Regions from separate parts of the Streptomyces sp. NPDC006529 genome, predicted to be linked through region 2. Evidence: riboswitches for the same ligand, from Rfam matches in the RefSeq annotation. Region 2 holds a riboswitch; each other region holds the start of a gene.

Region 1 (4,586 bases), on a different contig from region 2:
CCGTGCCATGGGCGATCTGCTGCGCGGCCGGCTCGCGGCGATGGTGGACGAGTACGAACTGCTGCACGAGGTGCGCGGCCGGGGGCTGATGATCGGCATCGAGTTCGGCCGCCCGTCCTCGCTCGGCCTGCGCAGCCGGTGGACCATGCTCCAGGCCGCGCGCAAGGGGCTCTTCGCGCAGATGGTCGTCGTACCGCTGCTCCAGAAGCACCGGATCCTCACCCAGGTTTCCGGTGACCACCTGGAAGTGATCAAGCTCATTCCGCCGCTGATCGTGGACGAGGCGGACGTGGACCGCTTCGTGGGCGCCTTCCGGGACGTCATGGACGACGCCCACGGCGGGGGCGGGCTGATGTGGGACTTCGGCAGGACCCTGGTCAAGCAGGCCGTCGCGAACCGCTGACCCGCGGGGCGGCCCGCCGGTCGGCCGCCCGGCGGGCCGCCCGGCGCCGTCACTCCAGGAGGCGGTCGCGCAGCTCGTCGAGGGTCTCGGGCGCGAGCCCGAGGCCCTCGGCGAGGTAGCGGTCGGTGCTGCCCCAGATCTCCTCCAGGGTCTCGAAGGCCGCGTGCAGGTACTCGGCGCGCGCGTCGAAGAGCGGGGCGAGCAGCTCCATCACCTCGGGGGAGCGGGCCTCGGGGGTCCCGCCGCTGCGGCGCACCTTGTAGCGGCGGTGCGGAGCGTTCGACTCCAGGTAGTCCGCCACGATCGCCTCGCGCTCCACGCCGAGCGCGAGCAGCGTGACGGCGATCGAGAGACCGGCCCGGTCCTTGCCGGCCGCGCAGTGCATCAGGACCGGCACCTCGTTCCGGGCGAGCGCCTGCACGACCCGGCGGTGCTCGGCGGTGCGGGTCGTCACGATCTCCCTGTAGGAGGCGGCCATCCGCCGGGCGGCCTTGCCGTCGCCGAGGGCCTCCCGCAGCTGGCCGAGATCGCCGTCGCGGACCATCCGCCAGAACTCCGTGCCGTCCGCCGGGTCGGAGAGCGGGAGGTTGACGTTGCGCACGCCCGGCAGCTCGACGTCCGGGCCCTCCAGGGCGTGGTCGGCGGCGTTGCGGAAGTCGAAGACGGTGTGGAGACCCAGCGACGCGAGGAATTCCGTGTCGGTTTCGGTGGCATGCGCCAGATGTCCGCTTCGATAGACCTGTCCCGATCTGACCCTCCGTCCGTCGGTGGCCGGGAGGCCGCCCACGTCACGGAAGTTGCGCACTCCGGTCAGTTCCGGCTCCGTGGACGGGGCCTGGGGTATCTGCTGGGTCACGAAGACTCCTCCGTATCGTCGCGGCATGTCCGAATTGCGCTGGTTGAACGCAACTTGCCATAAGGGACCGGGAGATCGGGCCCGTCCCCGTGAGCAGGATCATACGGTGACCGTGAGTGTGTGATCGCTAAAGCCGAATTGCCTTGTGCGCAAGGGTGTTGCCGCAGCGGATTCCACGGAGGGTGACCGGAATTCCGGCGGTCCCTCACCCGCGCCATTACCCAAGGGAATTCGCGGCTTGTTCCACGGGACCGGAGCCAATACCTTCACCTCCACCCGGATGGACCGCCTAATCCTGCCACCGTCCGGCACCGCACCCGACGATCCACGCGCCCGGCAGGAGCGGGGGAACCAGGTAAGCCGCCGTTTCCGAAACCGATCTTCTCGATGTTCTCGAATGGATCTCCTCCGGACGGCTCGGGGTGAAGCCGTAGACCTACGGCCGGACATCTCCAGTCCGAACCCGACAGCTCACCTCGCAGGCGACGGAGAGGAATTCACCATGCCCGCAAAGGGAAAGCACCGCCGTCCGAAGTCCGCCGCGTTGACCCGCGGTCTCGTCGTCGCGGGCACCGGAAGCGCGGCGCTCGCGCTGCCGCTGCTGGGCGCCGCCGGCGCGCAGGCCGCCCCGCAGGCCACGGCTCCCGCCACCGCCGCGCTGCCGGCCCAGGCCCTCCCGGCCCAGGCTCCGGCGGCGCTCCGGGCCGCGGCCGCCGCGCCCGCGGCCTCCTCGGTGTACACCGTGGTGTCCGGCGACTGCCTCTCGGAGATCGCCGCGGAGCGGCACCTGAGCGGTGGCTGGCAGCGCCTCTACGCGGACAACCGCGAGGCCGTCGGCTCCGACCCCTCGCTGATCCACCCGGGGCTGAAGCTCGCGCTCGGCGGACCGGGCGAACAGGCTCCGGCGCCCGCCGCGCAAAGCGCCGAGGAACCCGCGCCGGTGGCGGACGCGGACGCGGACGCGGACGCGGACGCGGACGCGGGCCAGGACGAGGGCGCCGCCGCCGCGGAGGCCCCGGCCGCCCCGGCCGACGAGGGTGCGTCGCAGAAGGGGACGAGTGCTCGGGGCGGCACCTCCGCCGGCACGGGCTCGGGCAGCGGTACCGCCTCGGCCTCCGGCTTCGTCGCCCCGGTCTCCGCCTCCATCACCACCCAGTACCGGGCGAGCGGCAGCATGTGGTCCAGCGGTTACCACACCGGCGTCGACTTCGCCGTGGGCACCGGCACCACCGTCCGCGCGGTCGGCGCGGGCACCGTGGTCTCCGCCGGCTGGGGCGGCGCGTACGGCAACGAGGTCGTCATCCGGCACGCGGACGGCCGCTACTCGCAGTACGGCCACCTGTCCCAGCTCTCGGTCTCGGTCGGCCAGAGCGTGACCGCGGGCCAGAGCATCGGCCTCTCCGGTTCAACCGGCAACGTCACCGGCCCGCACCTGCACTTCGAGATCCGCACCGGGTCCGGCTACGGCACGGACATCGACCCGCTGGGCTACCTGCGCTCGAAGGGCGTGAACGTCTGACGCCACCGCCGCGTCGGTGTCCCCGCCTCCCTTGAAAGACCTGACGGACTCCTCACTTATTCCTTACCCGCCGGGTGGTAAAGATCACGGTCCGTCAAGGGGTGGCTACGGTCGCGTAGGTCACCGCCCGGGGTGGAGTATGAGCTCTCGTGGCAGCGACGACAGCGATGACGACGAAGACGACGGCACGGACGACGGAAATCAAGACGGCACTGCCGGGCATCGGCTCGTACGCGGCGATCGGGGACAGTTTCACCGAGGGTGTGGGCGACCCGGGGCCGGGGGGCCTGTGCGTGGGCTGGGCCGACCGGCTCGCCGTGCTCCTCGCGGACCAGCGCGAGGAGCACGACTTCCGGTACGCCAACCTCGCTGTGCGGGGGAAGCTCCTGGACCAGATCGTGGCCGACCAGGTGCCGCGGGCCAAGGAACTGGCGCCCGACCTGGTCAGCTTCTGCGCCGGGGGCAATGACATCATCCGGCCGGGGAGCGACCCCGACGACGTGGCGGAGCGGTTCGAGGCGGCCCTCGCCGACCTCGTCGGGTCAGTCGGCATGGTGATGATCACCACCGGTTTCGACACCCGCGGGGTGCCGGTGCTCAGGCACATCCGGGGCAAGGTGGCGACGTACTCGGCGCACGTCCGGTCCATCGCCGACCGGTACGGATGCCCGGTGCTCGATCTCTGGTCGCTGAAGTCCGTGCAGGACAGGCGGGCTTGGGACCACGACCGGCTCCACCTCTCGCCCGAGGGGCACACCCGGGTCGCGCTGCGCGCCGCGCAGGTGCTCGGCCTGGAGGTGCCCGCGGACCCGGACCAGCCGTGGCCCCCGCAGCAGCCGCGCGGCTCGGCCGAGGTGACCCGCGACAACATCCAGTGGGCACGGGAGCACCTCGTGCCGTGGATCGGCAGGCGATTGCGCGGGGAGTCCTCGGGGGACCGCATGGGGGCCAAGCGCCCGGACCTGCTGCCGCTGTAGGGGCCGGCCGTCGCGGGCGGGGCGGGGAGGCGCGCGGAATCCTTCGGGGGCAGTGTGCGTTGGGAGGGTGGTAGAACGTACGACCAGCCCTGCCCACTTCCCCTCTGGAGGCGCCTTGACCGGCTCCGACCCCGGCTCCCGTTCCTTGCGTCCACGGCTTCGCGCCCTGCGGCCCGAAGCCTTCGGCGCGGATCCGTCCGGCGCGCGGCTGGAGCGGATCCTGCGCTCGCCGAACTTCGCCGACGGCGTCTTTCAGAACCCGGTCGGTGCCCGGACCAGGCCTTCCGGCTCGATGGTGGAGTTCGCCAAGATCTATTTCCACAAGGAGCAGCGGGTCCGGCGCAACCCGGGCGCGCCCGTCCCGGTGCACCCGACGACCCTGGCCGATCTGGCGAAGCCGCCGGTCAGCGGCCTGCGGCTGACCTGGATGGGGCACTCCAGCGTGCTCGCGGAGATCGACGGACGCCGGGTGCTCTTCGATCCGGTGTGGGGAGAGCGGTGCTCTCCCTTCCCGTTCGCCGGACCCCGCCGACTGCACCCCGTACCGGTGCCGCTGGCCGCGCTGGGGCCGGTCGACGTCGTGGTGATCTCGCACGACCACTACGACCACCTCGACCTGCCGACGATCAAGGCTCTGGCCGCCACGGACACGGTCTTCGCGGTCCCGCTCGGCGTCGGCGCGCACCTGGAGCACTGGGGCGTGTCGGCCGACCGGCTGCGCGAGCTGGACTGGAACGAGACCACCAAGGTCGCCGGACTCTCGCTGACCGCGACCCCGGCCCGGCACTTCTGCGGGCGCGGCCTGCGCAACCAGCAGTACACCCTGTGGGC
Region 2 (4,586 bases):
GGGCTGGCGGTAGCTGGGGCTGTGGCTGTGGGTCACGGACGATCCAAGGGTCGGGTGCGGTGGGTTCCGGTGCGGTGGGTTCCGGTGCGGGCCGTGCGGGCCCGGTGCTGCCTCCGGCGGCGCCTCAAACGCCGGCGGGGCTGACATCGCGGCGCCGTGGTCCGTCGGCGGGGCTGATGTGGCGCGCCTTGGGCCGACGGCGGGCCCCGGGCCGGGGGGTGGCCCGGGGCTTGTGGTCAGAAGAGGACGACCGAGCGGAGGACTTCGCCGCGTTCCATGCGGGCGAAGGCTTCCTCCACGTCGTCGAGCGCGATGGTCTCGGAGACGAACGCGTCGAGGTCGAGGCGGCCCTGGAGGTAGAGGTCGATCAACAGCGGGAAGTCCCGCTCGGGCAGGCAGTCCCCGTACCAGGAGGACTTGAGGGCGCCGCCGCGGCCGAAGACGTCGAGCAGCGGGAGTTCGAGGGCCATCTCCGGGGTGGGGACGCCGACCAGCACCACGGTGCCGGCCAGGTCGCGGGCGTAGAACGCCTGCCGGTAGGTCTCGGGGCGGCCGACGGCGTCGATGACCACGTCCGCTCCGTTGCCGCCGGTCAGCGCCTGGACCGCCTTGACCACGTCCTCGGTACGGCCGTTGACGGTGTGGGTGGCGCCCAGCCCCCTGGCCTGTTCCAGCTTGCGGTCGTCCAGGTCCACCGCGATGATCCGGCCCGCACCGGCGAGCCGGGCCCCGGCGACGGCCGCGTTGCCCACGCCGCCGCAGCCGATGACGGCCACCGAGTCGCCGCGGCCGACGTTCCCGGTGTTGAGGGCCGCGCCGAGGCCCGCCATCACCCCGCAGCCCAGCAGTCCGGCGGCGGCGGCCGAGGCCGCCGGGTCCACCTTGGTGCACTGGCCGGCGGCGACCAGGGTCTTCTCGGCGAAGGCTCCGATGCCCAGCGCCGGGGAGAGCGGAGTGCCGTCCTCCAGGGTCATGGACTGGGTGGCGTTGTGGGTGTCGAAGCAGTACCAGGGGCGCCCGCGCTTGCAGGCGCGGCAGCGGCCGCACACGGCGCGCCAGTTGAGGATCACGAAGTCGCCAGGGGCGACGCCGGTGACATCGGGGCCGACGGCCTCCACCACTCCGGCGGCCTCGTGGCCGAGGAGGAAGGGGAAGGCGTCGTTGATGCCGCCCTCCCGGTAGTGCAGGTCGGTGTGGCAGACCCCGCAGGCCTGGACCTGGACGAGCGCCTCGCCCGGCCCCGGGTCGGGCACGAGGATCGTTGTCGTCTCCACCGGCGCGCCCTTGCTCCGTGCGATGACCCCTCGTACGCGATGCGTCACGTCATACCCCGCTCTCCTGTGATCCGTCCCGTGCTGCGAACGTACACGGCGGGAGCCTCCCGTCGGGGCCACCGGCACACTTCGGGCGGCCGACGGCGCCCCGGAACCGCACGCCGGGGTCCCGCGGACGCCGGAAGCGCCGCCCGGGTGCGCGGAACTGCCGGAGGCGGCGCGGCCGGTGGAGGTGCGAGAAACACCTTTAGAGGCAGCTAGGGGTGATTTGCCCTTGAATGCGGAACGGGCGCTCCGGCGGTGATGTGAGTCACGCGGAACAGGCCGGACCGCCGCCACCCATAAAAGATCCGGAAGTCTCAATTCCGGGCCCAGCAATGAAATTCGGGATCCATGACCCGTACGGGTGTGACGCATTCCGCGGACCGGTACCGATAAGACGATCACCACGCGGAATTCGCCCCTTGTTCCCGCCCTCCCTCTTCGTTTACGGTCACCGCAATCCAGGTGGAACGCCGAATCCTGCCGCCACCCGGAAACCCATCCCACTTCACGTACGGCAGGAGCGGGGGAACCAGGTAGGCCGCCGGTCCGGATCATGAATCCGGACCGGCTCGGGGTGAAGTCGCACCACCGGCACGCACGCCTTCGTCATGCCCGAGGCATGTCCGGAACACGCGTGCCGCGGTGCGGCCGGACAGCTCCCGTCCGAACCCGACAGCTCACCTCGCAGGCGACGGAGAGGAATGCGCCATGTCCGCATCGGGCAAGCACCGCCGTCCCAAGAACAGCCGGGTGGCCCGTCTGGTCGCCGTCGCGGGCACCGGCGGTTTCGCCCTCGCCCTCCCGCTGATCAGCGCCTCCGGGGCGGAGGCCGCTCAGCCGGCCGCGGCCGCCAAGGCGCCCACCGCTTCCACGGCCGCGACGAAGGCCGCCGCGCCCACGGTCTATTCCGTGGTGCCCGGCGACACCCTTTCCAAGATCGCGCAAACGCATTCCGTGAGCGGCGGCTGGAAGAAGCTGTACGCGGACAACCGCTCGGTGATCGGCAGCGACCCGTCCGTCATCCGCCCGGGAACCAAGCTGACGATCGGCGGGGCCGCAAAGGCGAGTTCGGGATCGGCCAAGGCCACCGCCACGACCCTGGTCGCCAAGCGCAATACCACGGCCGCGCCCGCCCGCGCCGACCGTTCCGCACGGCCCACCACCCTGTACGCCAACAACCTCGACGGGTGGATCCGCCAGTCGCTGGAGATCATGGCCCAGCACGGAATTCCCGGAACCTACGACGGAATTCACCGCAACGTGCTGCGCGAGTCCTCGGGCAACCCGCTCGCCATCAACAACTGGGACTCCAACGCGGCCGCGGGCATTCCCTCGAAGGGCCTCCTCCAGGTCATCGACCCCACCTTCAGGGCCTACCACGTGCCCGGCACGTCGTCCGACTCCTACGACCCGGTCGCGAACATCACCGCCGCCTGCAACTACGCGGCCGCCCGCTACGGTTCGATCGACAACGTCAACGGCGCCTACTGAGCGGACCCCGGGCGGAGCACGCCGCGCGGGCCGGTCCCGGGATCCCGCTTCACCTCAGGCGGTCGGCCAGCGCGGTGAACTGACTCCACGTCGGCCCGGGCGGCCGCGGGTCCCAGACCTTCTGGGCGAGGGCGGCCAGCGGCAGCCGGATCCCGGCGGCGACCTGCGCCTGGGTCTGCGATCCGGCCAGGTCGCACCAGACGGCGAGCCGGGCGCCCAGGATCCGGTCGGCGTAGCGGGCGGGCACGGCCTCGGTGCCGCGCAGCACGAGCGGGGTCCACTGTTCGTAGATCCGCCGGCCGGTCGGGTAGGTGAAGTCGTTGGGCTCGCCGAGGACGTAGTACAGGTACTCGTCGTTGAGGTTGACCACGGGCCGGCCCTCGCGCAGGTACTCCAGGGGCGGGCGGGCGCCGATCTCCTTGCCCGTCCAGTACTCCACCTCGACGTCCCGCGCGGCGGTGGCCGCGCCCCCGGTGAAGAAGCCGTCGTTCCACGCCTTGGGCTGCCGGCCGGCGGCGCGGACCACGGCCGCGCGGTCGTTCAGCCAGCCGGTGGCCAGGTCGAAGACGCGCGCCCCGGCGCCGTACCGATTCCGGGCGGCCGCCGCGAGCTGCGGGAAGGAGGCCTGCGGGTCCTTGACGACCAGCGCCTGGTACTCGTCGGCGCCGACGTGCCAGCGCGCGCCGGGGAAGAGCGGCAGGTATTCGCGCAGCAGTTCGTCGACGAGCCGCGCGGACGCCGGGTCGGAGATGTCCACGGCGCCCTTGACGGCCCGCCCGGCCGCGTCGCGCAGCTGGAGGGCGGGGTGGGCGCGCAGGACGGCGCCCAGGTGTCCGGGCGAGTCGATCTCGGGGACGACCTCGATGTGCAGGCTCCGGGCGAGGGCCACGATGGCGCGCACCTCGGCCTGGCTGAGGTGCGGGTCGGAGACGATCTCGGGGTGGCTGACGGAAGCGATGCGGAAGGCCTGGTCGTCGGAGAAGTGCAGGCCCAGCTGGTTGAGCTTGAGGTCGGCCATCTCGCGCAGCCGGTCCTCGATCCACGGCGCGGTGAAGTTCTTGCGGGCTATGTCGAGGTTCAGGCCGCGCTGCGGGCGGTCCGGCGCGTCCTTGACCGTTCCCTCGCCGATGGATCCGGCGCCGCGGACGGCCTGTTCGAGGGTGCGCGTGCCGTAGAAGACCCCGGCGTCGTCGGGCCCGGTGATGCGGACGCCGCCGCCCCGCACCGTGAGGGTGTAGGACTCCGGGGCGGCCTTGGCGCCGCTCGCGGGGGCCTTGTCGAGAGCGAGTTCCACGTCGCCGGGCCGGAGCGGGCCGCCGTCCTCGGCGTAGCCCAGCTCCAGGTCGCGGGCGAGCATCTTCCCCTCGTCGCCGAGGGCGGCCGCGTCGGCGCGGGCGACGACGACCCGTGCCTGCGGGGCGGGCTTCCAGCCGGGGCCGCGCGCCGCTTCGAAGGTGCGGACGGCCGGGATCGTCCGCGGCGCGGTGGACAGGGGGTAGCTGCGGCTCGGTGAGGGGGCGCGGGCGCTGGACGCCGACGGGTCGGGGCTGCCCGGGACGGCCGGTGAGCTGGCGGCCGCGGGGCCGTCCGTACGGCCGCTCGCGGGGGCCGACGTACAGCCTCCGGCCGCGAGCGTGGCCGCCGCGACGGCCACGGCCGTCGCGGCGGTGCGTATCTTCCCGGTTCGCCCCATGGTCACCTCACATCCCCCACCAAGCTCCCACCGGGCGGCGCACTACGCGACTCGGAGCGGTGCTTCCTCGCGCTCGCCGGCGG
Region 3 (4,586 bases), on a different contig from region 2:
GCGCTGCCACCGGCCCGGGCAGCAGGTGGTGGCCGTCGAGATCAACCTCGCCGCCCCGCTGGACGCCGAACCGGCCGGGCTGGACGGCGTGGCCACGATCATGGCCCGCGCCCTGTCCGAGGGCACCGACAAGCACTCCGCCGAGGAGTTCGCGGCCGAGCTGGAGCGCTGCGGCGCCACCCTCGACGCGCACGCCGACCACCCCGGCATCCGGGTCTCCCTGGAGGTCCCGGCCTCCCGGCTCGCCAAGGCCCTGGGCCTGCTCGCCGAGGCCCTGCGCGCCCCCGCCTTCGCCGACAGCGAGGTGGACCGGCTGGTGCGCAACCGGCTCGACGAGATCCCGCACGAGCTGGCCAACCCGCAGCGCCGGGCCGCCAAGCAGCTCTCCCAGGAGCTGTTCCCGGCCACGCTGCGGATGTCCCGCCCGCGCCAGGGGACCGAGGAGACGGTGGCCCGGATCGACGCCGCGGCCGTACGCGCCTTTTACGAGGCCCACGTGCGCCCCGCCACCTCCACCGCGGTGGTGGTCGGCGACCTGACCGGCATCGACCTGGACGCCGTCCTCGCGGACACCCTGGGCACCTGGACGGGCGGCACGGCCGAGCCGCTCCCCGTACCGCCGATCACCGCGGACGACACGGGCCGCGTGATCATCGTGGACCGGCCGGGGGCGGTGCAGACCCAGCTGCTCATCGGGCGGATCGGTGCGGACCGGCACGACCGCGTCTGGGCGCCCCAGGTGCTCGGCACGTACTGCCTGGGCGGCACCCTCACCTCCCGCCTGGACAAGGTGCTGCGCGAGGAGAAGGGCTACACCTACGGCGTGCGCGCCTTCGGGCAGGTGCTGCGCTCCACCGCGGACGGCACCGGCGCGTCGATGCTCGCCATCAGCGGTTCGGTGGACACCCCCAACACGGGCCCGGCGCTGGAGGACCTCTGGAAGGTGCTGCGCACCCTCGCGGAGGGCGGTCTGACCGACGCGGAGCGGGACGTGGCGGTGCAGAACCTGGTGGGCGTGGCCCCGTTGAAGTTCGAGACGGCCGCGTCCGTCGCGGGGACCCTGGCCGACCAGGTCGAGCAGGGCCTGCCGGACGACTACCAGGCGCGGTTGTACGCGCGGCTGGCCGAGACGGGCACGGTGGAGGCCACCTCCGCCGTCGTCAACGCCTTCCCGGTGGACCGGCTCGTGACGGTGCTCGTCGGTGACGCCTCGCAGATCGAGGCGCCGGTGCGCGCGCTCGGAATCGGTGACGTGCGCGTCGTCGCGAACTGACGGTGAACCGCCCGTGAACTGAGCGGGCGCGGAAGGGGTTTCGGTGGCTTGGCCACCGGAACCCCTTTTGTCCGTTTGGCGGAGAGGTTGCTTCTATGTCACGTGACGTAGCTAACAATGGGGCGCGTGTGTTTGGTGATTACCCGAAGATCCGCCTAGCGTCGGGCGTGCTGTCCGTCAGTTGTGAACGCCGCACTCGCGGCACCGGGCAGCGATCGCCGAGTCCCCGTCAGGCGCGAGCCTGGGGAGCCGGGGACCCACGTCCCTGGGGTGAATCGGGCCATCTCGCAAGAGGGGGCCCGTAGGAGACCTTCCTGCTCCGAACCCGTCAGCTAACCCGGTAGGCGAGAGGGAAGGAAAGGATCAGCCCCTTCATGGCGTTCGGCAGCAGTCGTGCCTCTTCCGGCAAGCACCGTGGTTCCAGCCGTCTGAGCCGGAAGACCGCAGGTGTCGCCGGCATAGCCGCCCTCGCCGCCACCGGCGTCGCGGCCAGCCTCGCAGCCCCGGCCTTCGCCGCGGACAACCACCACTCCACCGCCCCCCAGGGTGACGGCATGAACGCCGTCGTCGTCGCGGACACCCTCGCCGGCGACCTGGAGGCCCAGGCCGACGCGCAGCGCAACGCCGCCGACGCCGCCGCCCTCAAGGCGCAGGCCGAGGCCGAGGCGAAGACGAAGGCCGCCGAGGCCCGCCGCATGGCCGAGGCGAAGGCCAAGGCCGAGCGCGAGGCCAAGGAGCGCGCGGACCGCGAAGAGGAGCGCAAGCGCCTCAACGCCTTCGTGCTGCCGGTCACCGGCTCCTACGTCAGCACCCAGTACGGCGCCGGCGGCAGCGCCTGGTCCTCCGGCAGCCACACCGGCGTCGACTTCCACGCCGCCGAGGGCACCGTCGTCCACGCCGTGGGCGCGGGCGTCGTCGTCGAGGCTGGCGACGGCGGTGCGTACGGCAACAACATCGTCATCAAGCACAACGACGGTACGTACACCCAGTACGGCCACCTCTCGCGGCTGAGCGTCTCCGCCGGCGAGCAGGTCACCGCGGGCCAGCAGATCGGGCTGTCGGGCAACACCGGCAACAGCTTCGGCGCGCACCTGCACTTCGAGGCCCGTACCGGCCCGTCCTACGGCTCGGACATCAACCCGCTGGCCTACCTGCGGTCCAAGGGCGTCGAGATCTGACCCGCCCGCGCACGCGCTGACCGAAGGCCCCGGCTCATCGAGCCGGGGCCTTCGTGTCGTGCGTGCCTTTGTGCCCATTTCCGAAAACCGTCCTCGGAAAAGAGCGCGCGTTGCCATAGAGTCGCGGTAATGGATTCGGCGGCAACGGTATTCAGCGGAGGTCCGGTCTTGCGAATTCCCGCGCACGCGGTTTGTACGGCGATCCGCGACGACATCGTCTCCGGGGTCTTCGGCCCGGGCTCCCGCCTCACCGAGGAGCTGCTCGCCCGGCGCTACGGAGTCTCCCGCGTCCCCGTCCGGGAGGCACTGCGCACCCTGGAGTCCGAGGGCTTCGTCACCACCCGCCGGCACGCGGGCGCCTGCGTCGCCGAGCCGACCGAGCAGGAGGCGGCCGACCTCCTGGAGGTCCGGATGCTGCTGGAGCCCCTCGCGGCGGCCCGGGCCGCCCGCCGGCGCAGCGAGGCGCACCTGAAGGTGCTGCGGGGGCTGGTACGGCTGGGCCAGGAGCGGGCCAGGAGGGGGCAGGGGGAGGATCTGCGATCCCTGGGCGGCTGGTTCCACGAGACGCTCGTGCAGGCCTCGGACAGCCCCGGCCTGATCGCGCTGCTCACGCAGATGCGCCACAAGGTTGCCTGGATGTACGCCGTGGACGCTCCGGTGCGGCCCGTGGAGTCCTGGGCGGAGCACGGCGCGATCGTGGACGCGGTGGCGCGCGGCGACGCGGAGCGGGCGCGGGCGCTGACCGCGGCCCACGCCGACCGCGCGGCCGGAGCGCACCGGCTGCGCGTGAGGACTTCGCAACCTGCCGTAAACATGGCGAGCGGCGGGCTTTAACACGGTCCCGATACAAAGGATTGATTTACCGGGCGGGAATTGTTTTTCCGGCCGCGTGGGTGCGTTCCGGATAAACGAAAAGGTCCGGGGGTGTTACGCGGCTTCGGGCGTTCCCGGGAAATGCGGCGGAGCCGTGGCCCCGGGTGCGGGGCCACGGCTCCGCCGTGGGTGGTGCGTGGGCCGGACCCGGGGGGTCGGCCGGGGGTCAGACGGTCTCGGGAAGCTCTTCGAGACCCTCGGCGACCAGCTTCGCCAGACGGTCCAGCGCGGCGTCCGCGCCCTCGGCGTCGGACGCGAGGACGATCTCCTCGCCGCCCTGGGCGCCCAGGCCCAGGACCGCGAGCATGGACGCGGCGTTGACCGGGTTGCCGTCGGCCTTGGAGATGGTCACCGGGACGCCGGAAGCGGTGGTCGCCCGGACGAAGATCGAGGCGGGACGAGCGTGCAGGCCCTCGGCCCAGCCGACGTTGACGCGGCGCTCTGCCATGGTGATGCCCTTCAGGTTCTTACGGTTGTCTAGACCAGTCTCTCACGGCACTCCGAGTGCTCCGGCCGACCTTCGGCCCCCGTTCACCTGCCGTTCGACCCTCCACAGCTTGCACTGGTTTGCCCCGGCTCGGCTACTGCGCCGCGCGCACGCGGCCCCGCGGGTGCGCCCCCGCCCGGCGCCCGCCCTCCGTCCGCCCAAACCAGGCTCTAGGGTGGCTCCATGACCACCGCGTCGGACCCCTCGTACCCGGCCCACTGGGAAGCGGACGTCGTGCTGCGCGACGGCGGCACCGCCCGGATCCGCCCCATCACGCCCGAGGACGCGGAGCGCCTGGTCAGCTTCTACGAACAGGTCTCGGACGAGTCGAAGTACTACCGGTTCTTCGCCCCCTACCCCCGGCTGTCCGCCAAGGACGTGCACCGCTTCACCCACCACGACTACGTGGACCGGGTCGGCCTCGCGGCCACCGTCGGCGGCGAGTTCATCGCGACCGTCCGCTACGACCGCATCGGCCCCGACGGGCGCCCCGCCTCCGGAGCGGCCGACGAGGCCGAGGTCGCCTTCCTCGTCCAGGACGCCCACCAGGGCCGCGGGGTCGCCTCCGCCCTCCTCGAACACATCGGCGCGGTCGCGCGCGAGCGCGGGATCCGCCGCTTCGCGGCCGAGGTCCTGCCCGCCAACGTCAAGATGATCAAGGTCTTCAAAGAGGTCGGCTACCAGCAGAAGCGCACCTTCGAGGACGGCTCGGTCCACCTCGACCTCGACCTCGAACCCACCGCCGAATCCCTGGCCGTCCAGCGGGCCCGCGAAC
Region 4 (4,586 bases), on a different contig from region 2:
CGCCGGACGCTCTGGACCTCGCGCGGAGCGACAACCAGCACCTCGGATACGGGCACGGCATCCACTACTGCCTGGGCGCCCCGCTGGCCCGGCTGGAGGGTCAGACGGCGCTCGCGAGTTTGCTGACGCGTCTGCCCGATCTGGAACTGGCCATTCCTCCCGAGGAGCTGCGGTGGCGGGGCGGACTGATCATGCGTGGCCTGCGCACGCTTCCGGTCCGCTTCACAACCCCAAACGTTGCGGATGCGGAAGGGGCGGCGCCGGGGCCCTTGGCTGACGAAGAGTCAACTCTGTGACCTCGACGTGATCTGCGCATCATCGACTTGTGACAAGCGTTCGAACCCGGCTAGGTTCGCGTCGCCCCCGCCGCCACGCGAAAGGTCCACCCTCATGCGTTCCGGGAACGGCCGCCACAGACGCCCCCGTCAGGTCCCCGCCCTCGTCGTCACCGCCGGAGTCGCCGGCTCCGCGCTCGCTCTGCCGCTGTTCGCCGCCTCCGGCGCGAACGCGGCCGAGACCACCACCTGGGACAGGGTGGCCGAGTGTGAGAGCGGCGGAACCTGGAGCGCCGATTTCGGCAGCGGGTCGTACGGCGGACTCCAGTTCACGCTGGAACAGTGGAAGAGCGCGGGCGGGCTGGAGTTCGCCGCGCGGCCCGACCTCGCCAGCCGCTCGCAGCAGATAGCCATCGCCGAGCGGGTCCTCGCCTCGCAGGGACCGCAGGCCTGGCCGCTGTGCGGGGAGTCCTCCGGGCTCACCCGGGGCGGCCCCGCGCCCACCGTCGACCCGGGCCGCGCAGGTTCCGGTTCCGTCGCGCCGAGCCCGCTGCGCCCCGAAGGAACCCCGGCCTCCGGCACGGGTCCGCTCGCCGGAGCGCCCGCGCCCGCCTCGACGCCGGCCTCCACCGGGCACATCCCCGGAGCCACCACCCCGTCCGGGGCCAGCGCCTCGCCCGGCGCGCTGCCGGCGGTCCCCGAGACCCCGCTGACCTCCGGACTGCCCGTCATGCCACCCCCGGCGCCCGAGACCGGTGGCCCCGCCACCCCGACCGGGCCCACCGGAACGCCCGTGGCGCCCGTAACCGGTGGCTCCGCGCTCCCGGGCGGTCCGACGGCCTCCCCGTCGAACCCCGCGGCCCCGGTGGCCCCGACGGGCCCGGCCGCCACGCCCGGCTCCGCGGCCACGCCGCAGGGCGAAACGTCGGCAACCGGTGGAAAGCACCGCGGAACGCCCGCCGCGGAGACGTCCGCGGCCCCTGACGCCCTGTCGGATCCGTCGTACACCGTCAAGGCCGGGGACAACCTGACGGCGATCGCGACCGCCCAGGGGGTCGAGGGTGGCTGGAATGCCCTTTACGAGGCCAATCAGCAGGTCATCGGGCACGACGCCGACCTCATCACCCCGGGGCAGAATCTCGATCTAAGCCAGAAATAGGGGCACTTCGGGCGCGAAGATCGCCTTGTATGTCCCATTCGTGCAAGTGAGACATGCATCTCTTCGGTCCAACTGGCGTGTCCTGGTCGGAGACTGCCGCAAACCCGGCTCTCACCTGCGTAAACACCCGTCCCGGGAGCGCAAGTAGGGCCCGTTTCTCCCCGATGTCCCTCGTTGAACATCGGGGAGAGACCTGTCTACCTTCTGAATCGCTCGCCACCGCGGGCTCCTTCGACCGCATCGCCGAATCCTGCCGGCGGACGGAGGGAACAGTCGTCGCGCAAGCGCCGAAGGCAGGAGCGGGGGAACCAAGGTAAGTGCCGGAACCGGCCGTTGAGAGACGGTCACGGAACCGGCTTGGGGTTAAGCCGCGCACCACGGTGCGCGACCGGGCAACTCATCCGCCCGAACCCGACAGCTCACTTCGCAGGCGTCGGTGAGGAGAAAACCATGCTGCTTTCCGGCAAGGGCAAGCACCGTCGCGCCTCCAAGGCCACCCGTGTCGTCACCCTCGTCGGTGTCGCCGGTGTCGCCGTGGCGGCCCCGCTGATGACCGCGGGCGCCGCGAGCGCCGCGACCACCTCCCAGTGGGACGCCGTCGCCGCGTGCGAGTCCGGCGGCAACTGGTCCATCAACACGGGCAACGGCTACTACGGCGGCGTGCAGTTCTCGTCCTCCACCTGGGCGGCGTACGGCGGCAAGGCCTACGCCCCGCAGGCCAACCAGGCCACCAAGTCGCAGCAGATAGCCATCGCCGAGAAGGTCCTCAAGGGCCAGGGCAAGGGCGCGTGGCCGTCCTGCGGCGTGGGCCTGTCGAACGCGGCCTACAACGGCGGCGCGGCCGAGGCCCCCAAGCAGGCCAAGCCCGAGAAGAAGGCCGAGAAGAAGGCCCAGCCGAAGCAGGAGACCAAGCGCGCCGAGGCGCCGGTCACCCGCTCCGAGCGCGCCGAGACCCCGGCCCCCGTCAAGAAGACCCCGGCCGCCGAGGCCCCCAAGACGGGCAACGGCTCCTACGAGGTCAAGGCCGGCGACACCCTCGGCACCATCGCCCAGGCGAACGCCGTCAAGGGCGGCTGGCAGCACGTGTTCGAGCTGAACAAGGACATCGTGCAGGACGCCGACCTGATCTTCCCGGGTCAGAAGCTGAAGCTCAGCTGAACCCCGCGGTAACGCTCCACGCATGACCACCACCGCCCGGCGCGTATCCCCCCACGCGCCGGGCCGTCGTGTTTCCGCGGGCGGAATCCCGCCTTCAGCCTTGCTCTATGTCCTGTAAGAGGGGTATTCCCACCCTTTTTCGTCCCAGGGAGCGGTTGCTCGGCGGGCCGACCGCCCCGATCCGGTTAGGCTCTAAGCGGCAGGGCCGTCCCACGGCCCGACACGCCACCGCACACCCAGCGCCACATCCCATAAGGAGATGCTCGTGCCGTCCATCGACGTCGTCGTAGCCCGGGAAATCCTGGACTCCCGAGGCAACCCCACGGTCGAGGTCGAGGTTGGCCTCGACGACGGCAGCACCGGCCGTGCTGCTGTTCCGTCCGGCGCCTCCACCGGTGCCTTCGAGGCCGTCGAGCTGCGGGACGGTGACGCCAACCGCTACCTCGGCAAGGGCGTCGAGAAGGCCGTCCTCGCCGTCATCGAGCAGATCGGCCCGGAGCTCGTCGGCTACGACGCCACCGAGCAGCGCCTGATCGACCAGGCCATGTGCGACCTGGACGCCACCGACAACAAGGGCTCGCTGGGCGCCAACGCGATCCTCGGTGTCTCCCTGGCCGTCGCGCACGCCGCGTCCGAGGCCTCGGACCTGCCGCTCTTCCGCTACCTCGGTGGCCCGAACGCGCACCTGCTGCCCGTTCCGATGATGAACATCCTGAACGGCGGGTCGCACGCCGACTCCAACGTGGACATCCAGGAGTTCATGATCGCTCCGATCGGCGCGGAGTCCTTCTCCGAGGCGCTGCGCTGGGGTTCCGAGGTCTACCACACCCTCAAGAAGGTCCTGCACAGCAAGGGCCTCTCCACCGGCCTGGGCGACGAGGGCGGCTTCGCCCCGAACCTGGAGTCCAACCGCGCCGCGCTCGACCTCATCGTCGAGGCCATCAAGCTGGCCGGCTACGTCCCGGGCAAGGACATCGCGCTGGCGCTCGACGCCGCCGCGTCCGAGTTCTACAAGGACGGCAAGTACGAGTACGAGGGCCAGTCCCGCTCGGCCGCCGAGATGACCGAGTACTACGAGGAGCTCTGCGCCGCGTACCCGCTGGTCTCCCTCGAAGACCCGCTGTTCGAGGACGACTGGGCCGGCTGGAAGATCCTCACCGACCGCCTGGGCTCCAAGGTCCAGATCGTCGGCGACGACCTCTTCGTCACCAACCCGGAGCGCCTCGCCCGCGGCATCGAAGAGGGCTCGGCGAACGCCCTGCTCGTCAAGGTGAACCAGATCGGTTCGCTGACCGAGGCCCTGGACGCCGTCGAGATGGCCCAGCGCAACGGCTTCAAGTGCATGATGTCGCACCGCTCCGGCGAGACCGAGGACGTCACCATCGCCGACCTCGCCGTCGCGGTGAACTGCGGTCAGATCAAGAGCGGCGCCCCGGCCCGCTCGGACCGCGTCGCCAAGTACAACCAGCTGCTGCGCATCGAGGAGATCCTCGACGACGCCGCGGTGTACGCGGGCCGCTCCGCCTTCCCGCGCTTCAAGGGCTGACCCTCCTCCGCGGGGTTCATCCCCGCGGGGCCAGGCAGCCTCCGTACGTCCCCGCGCTCGGTCCCGTACCGTGTGCGGGGACGTATTGCTGTGTGCGCTACAGGGGAGGCGGAGTCAATGGCCGGGAACCGGGATCGGTTCTCCACCTTCTCGACCGCGACCAGGCTCAAGCAGCTCGGAGAACGGACCGCGGCCCACGTCTACCGCTCGCAGACGCGCCGTCAGGTCCGCCGCAGCCGGCTGACCGGCCGGGCCGCGTTGCTGGTGCTGGTGCTCTGTACGCTGGTCGTCGCCCTCGCGTACCCGATGCGCCAGTACGTCTCCCAGCGCTCGGAGATCGCCGACCAGCAGCGGAGCGCCGACGGGGCGCGCAAGCGGCTGGACGAGCTGCGCGACGAAAAGGCCCGCTGGCAGGACCCGGCCTACGCGGAGCAGCAGGCGCGCAGGC

What was found. Region 2 has a riboswitch for cyclic di-AMP ahead of ABZY31_RS20785 (LysM peptidoglycan-binding domain-containing protein). Riboswitches for the same ligand answer to the same signal wherever they lie in the genome.
Region 1: linked by a shared signal. The riboswitch ahead of ABZY31_RS05815 (LysM peptidoglycan-binding domain-containing M23 family metallopeptidase) and the one ahead of ABZY31_RS20785 (LysM peptidoglycan-binding domain-containing protein) in region 2 are both predicted to bind cyclic di-AMP.
Region 3: linked by a shared signal. The riboswitch ahead of ABZY31_RS08500 (M23 family metallopeptidase) and the one ahead of ABZY31_RS20785 (LysM peptidoglycan-binding domain-containing protein) in region 2 are both predicted to bind cyclic di-AMP.
Region 4: linked by a shared signal. The riboswitch ahead of ABZY31_RS15415 (transglycosylase family protein) and the one ahead of ABZY31_RS20785 (LysM peptidoglycan-binding domain-containing protein) in region 2 are both predicted to bind cyclic di-AMP.

Annotation. Positions count from the first base shown of each region.
Region 1 covers NZ_JBEXPB010000004.1:206,801-211,386, forward strand. Annotated here, with positions in the region: gene ABZY31_RS05805 (aspartate aminotransferase family protein) at 1-403, shown strand, start outside; gene ABZY31_RS05810 (tyrosine-protein phosphatase) at 453-1,259, opposite strand; cyclic di-AMP (ydaO/yuaA leader) riboswitch at 1,536-1,757, shown strand; gene ABZY31_RS05815 (LysM peptidoglycan-binding domain-containing M23 family metallopeptidase) at 1,762-2,778, shown strand; gene ABZY31_RS05820 (SGNH/GDSL hydrolase family protein) at 2,946-3,755, shown strand; gene ABZY31_RS05825 (MBL fold metallo-hydrolase) at 3,871-4,586, shown strand, end outside.
Region 2 covers NZ_JBEXPB010000030.1:11,239-15,824, reverse strand. Annotated here, with positions in the region: gene ABZY31_RS20795 (alpha/beta fold hydrolase) at 1-36, opposite strand, end outside; gene ABZY31_RS20790 (S-(hydroxymethyl)mycothiol dehydrogenase) at 237-1,322, opposite strand; cyclic di-AMP (ydaO/yuaA leader) riboswitch at 1,778-2,023, shown strand; gene ABZY31_RS20785 (LysM peptidoglycan-binding domain-containing protein) at 2,028-2,810, shown strand; gene ABZY31_RS20780 (glycoside hydrolase family 20 protein) at 2,860-4,503, opposite strand; gene ABZY31_RS20775 (MFS transporter) at 4,546-4,586, opposite strand, start outside.
Region 3 covers NZ_JBEXPB010000007.1:139,462-144,047, forward strand. Annotated here, with positions in the region: gene ABZY31_RS08495 (pitrilysin family protein) at 1-1,273, shown strand, start outside; cyclic di-AMP (ydaO/yuaA leader) riboswitch at 1,480-1,635, shown strand; gene ABZY31_RS08500 (M23 family metallopeptidase) at 1,648-2,451, shown strand; gene ABZY31_RS08505 (GntR family transcriptional regulator) at 2,620-3,285, shown strand; gene ABZY31_RS08510 (HPr family phosphocarrier protein) at 3,491-3,772, opposite strand; gene ABZY31_RS08515 (GNAT family N-acetyltransferase) at 3,995-4,586, shown strand, end outside.
Region 4 covers NZ_JBEXPB010000018.1:19,927-24,512, forward strand. Annotated here, with positions in the region: gene ABZY31_RS15405 (cytochrome P450) at 1-296, shown strand, start outside; gene ABZY31_RS15410 (transglycosylase family protein) at 391-1,434, shown strand; cyclic di-AMP (ydaO/yuaA leader) riboswitch at 1,710-1,882, shown strand; gene ABZY31_RS15415 (transglycosylase family protein) at 1,885-2,592, shown strand; gene eno (phosphopyruvate hydratase) at 2,852-4,138, shown strand; gene ABZY31_RS15425 (septum formation initiator family protein) at 4,256-4,586, shown strand, end outside.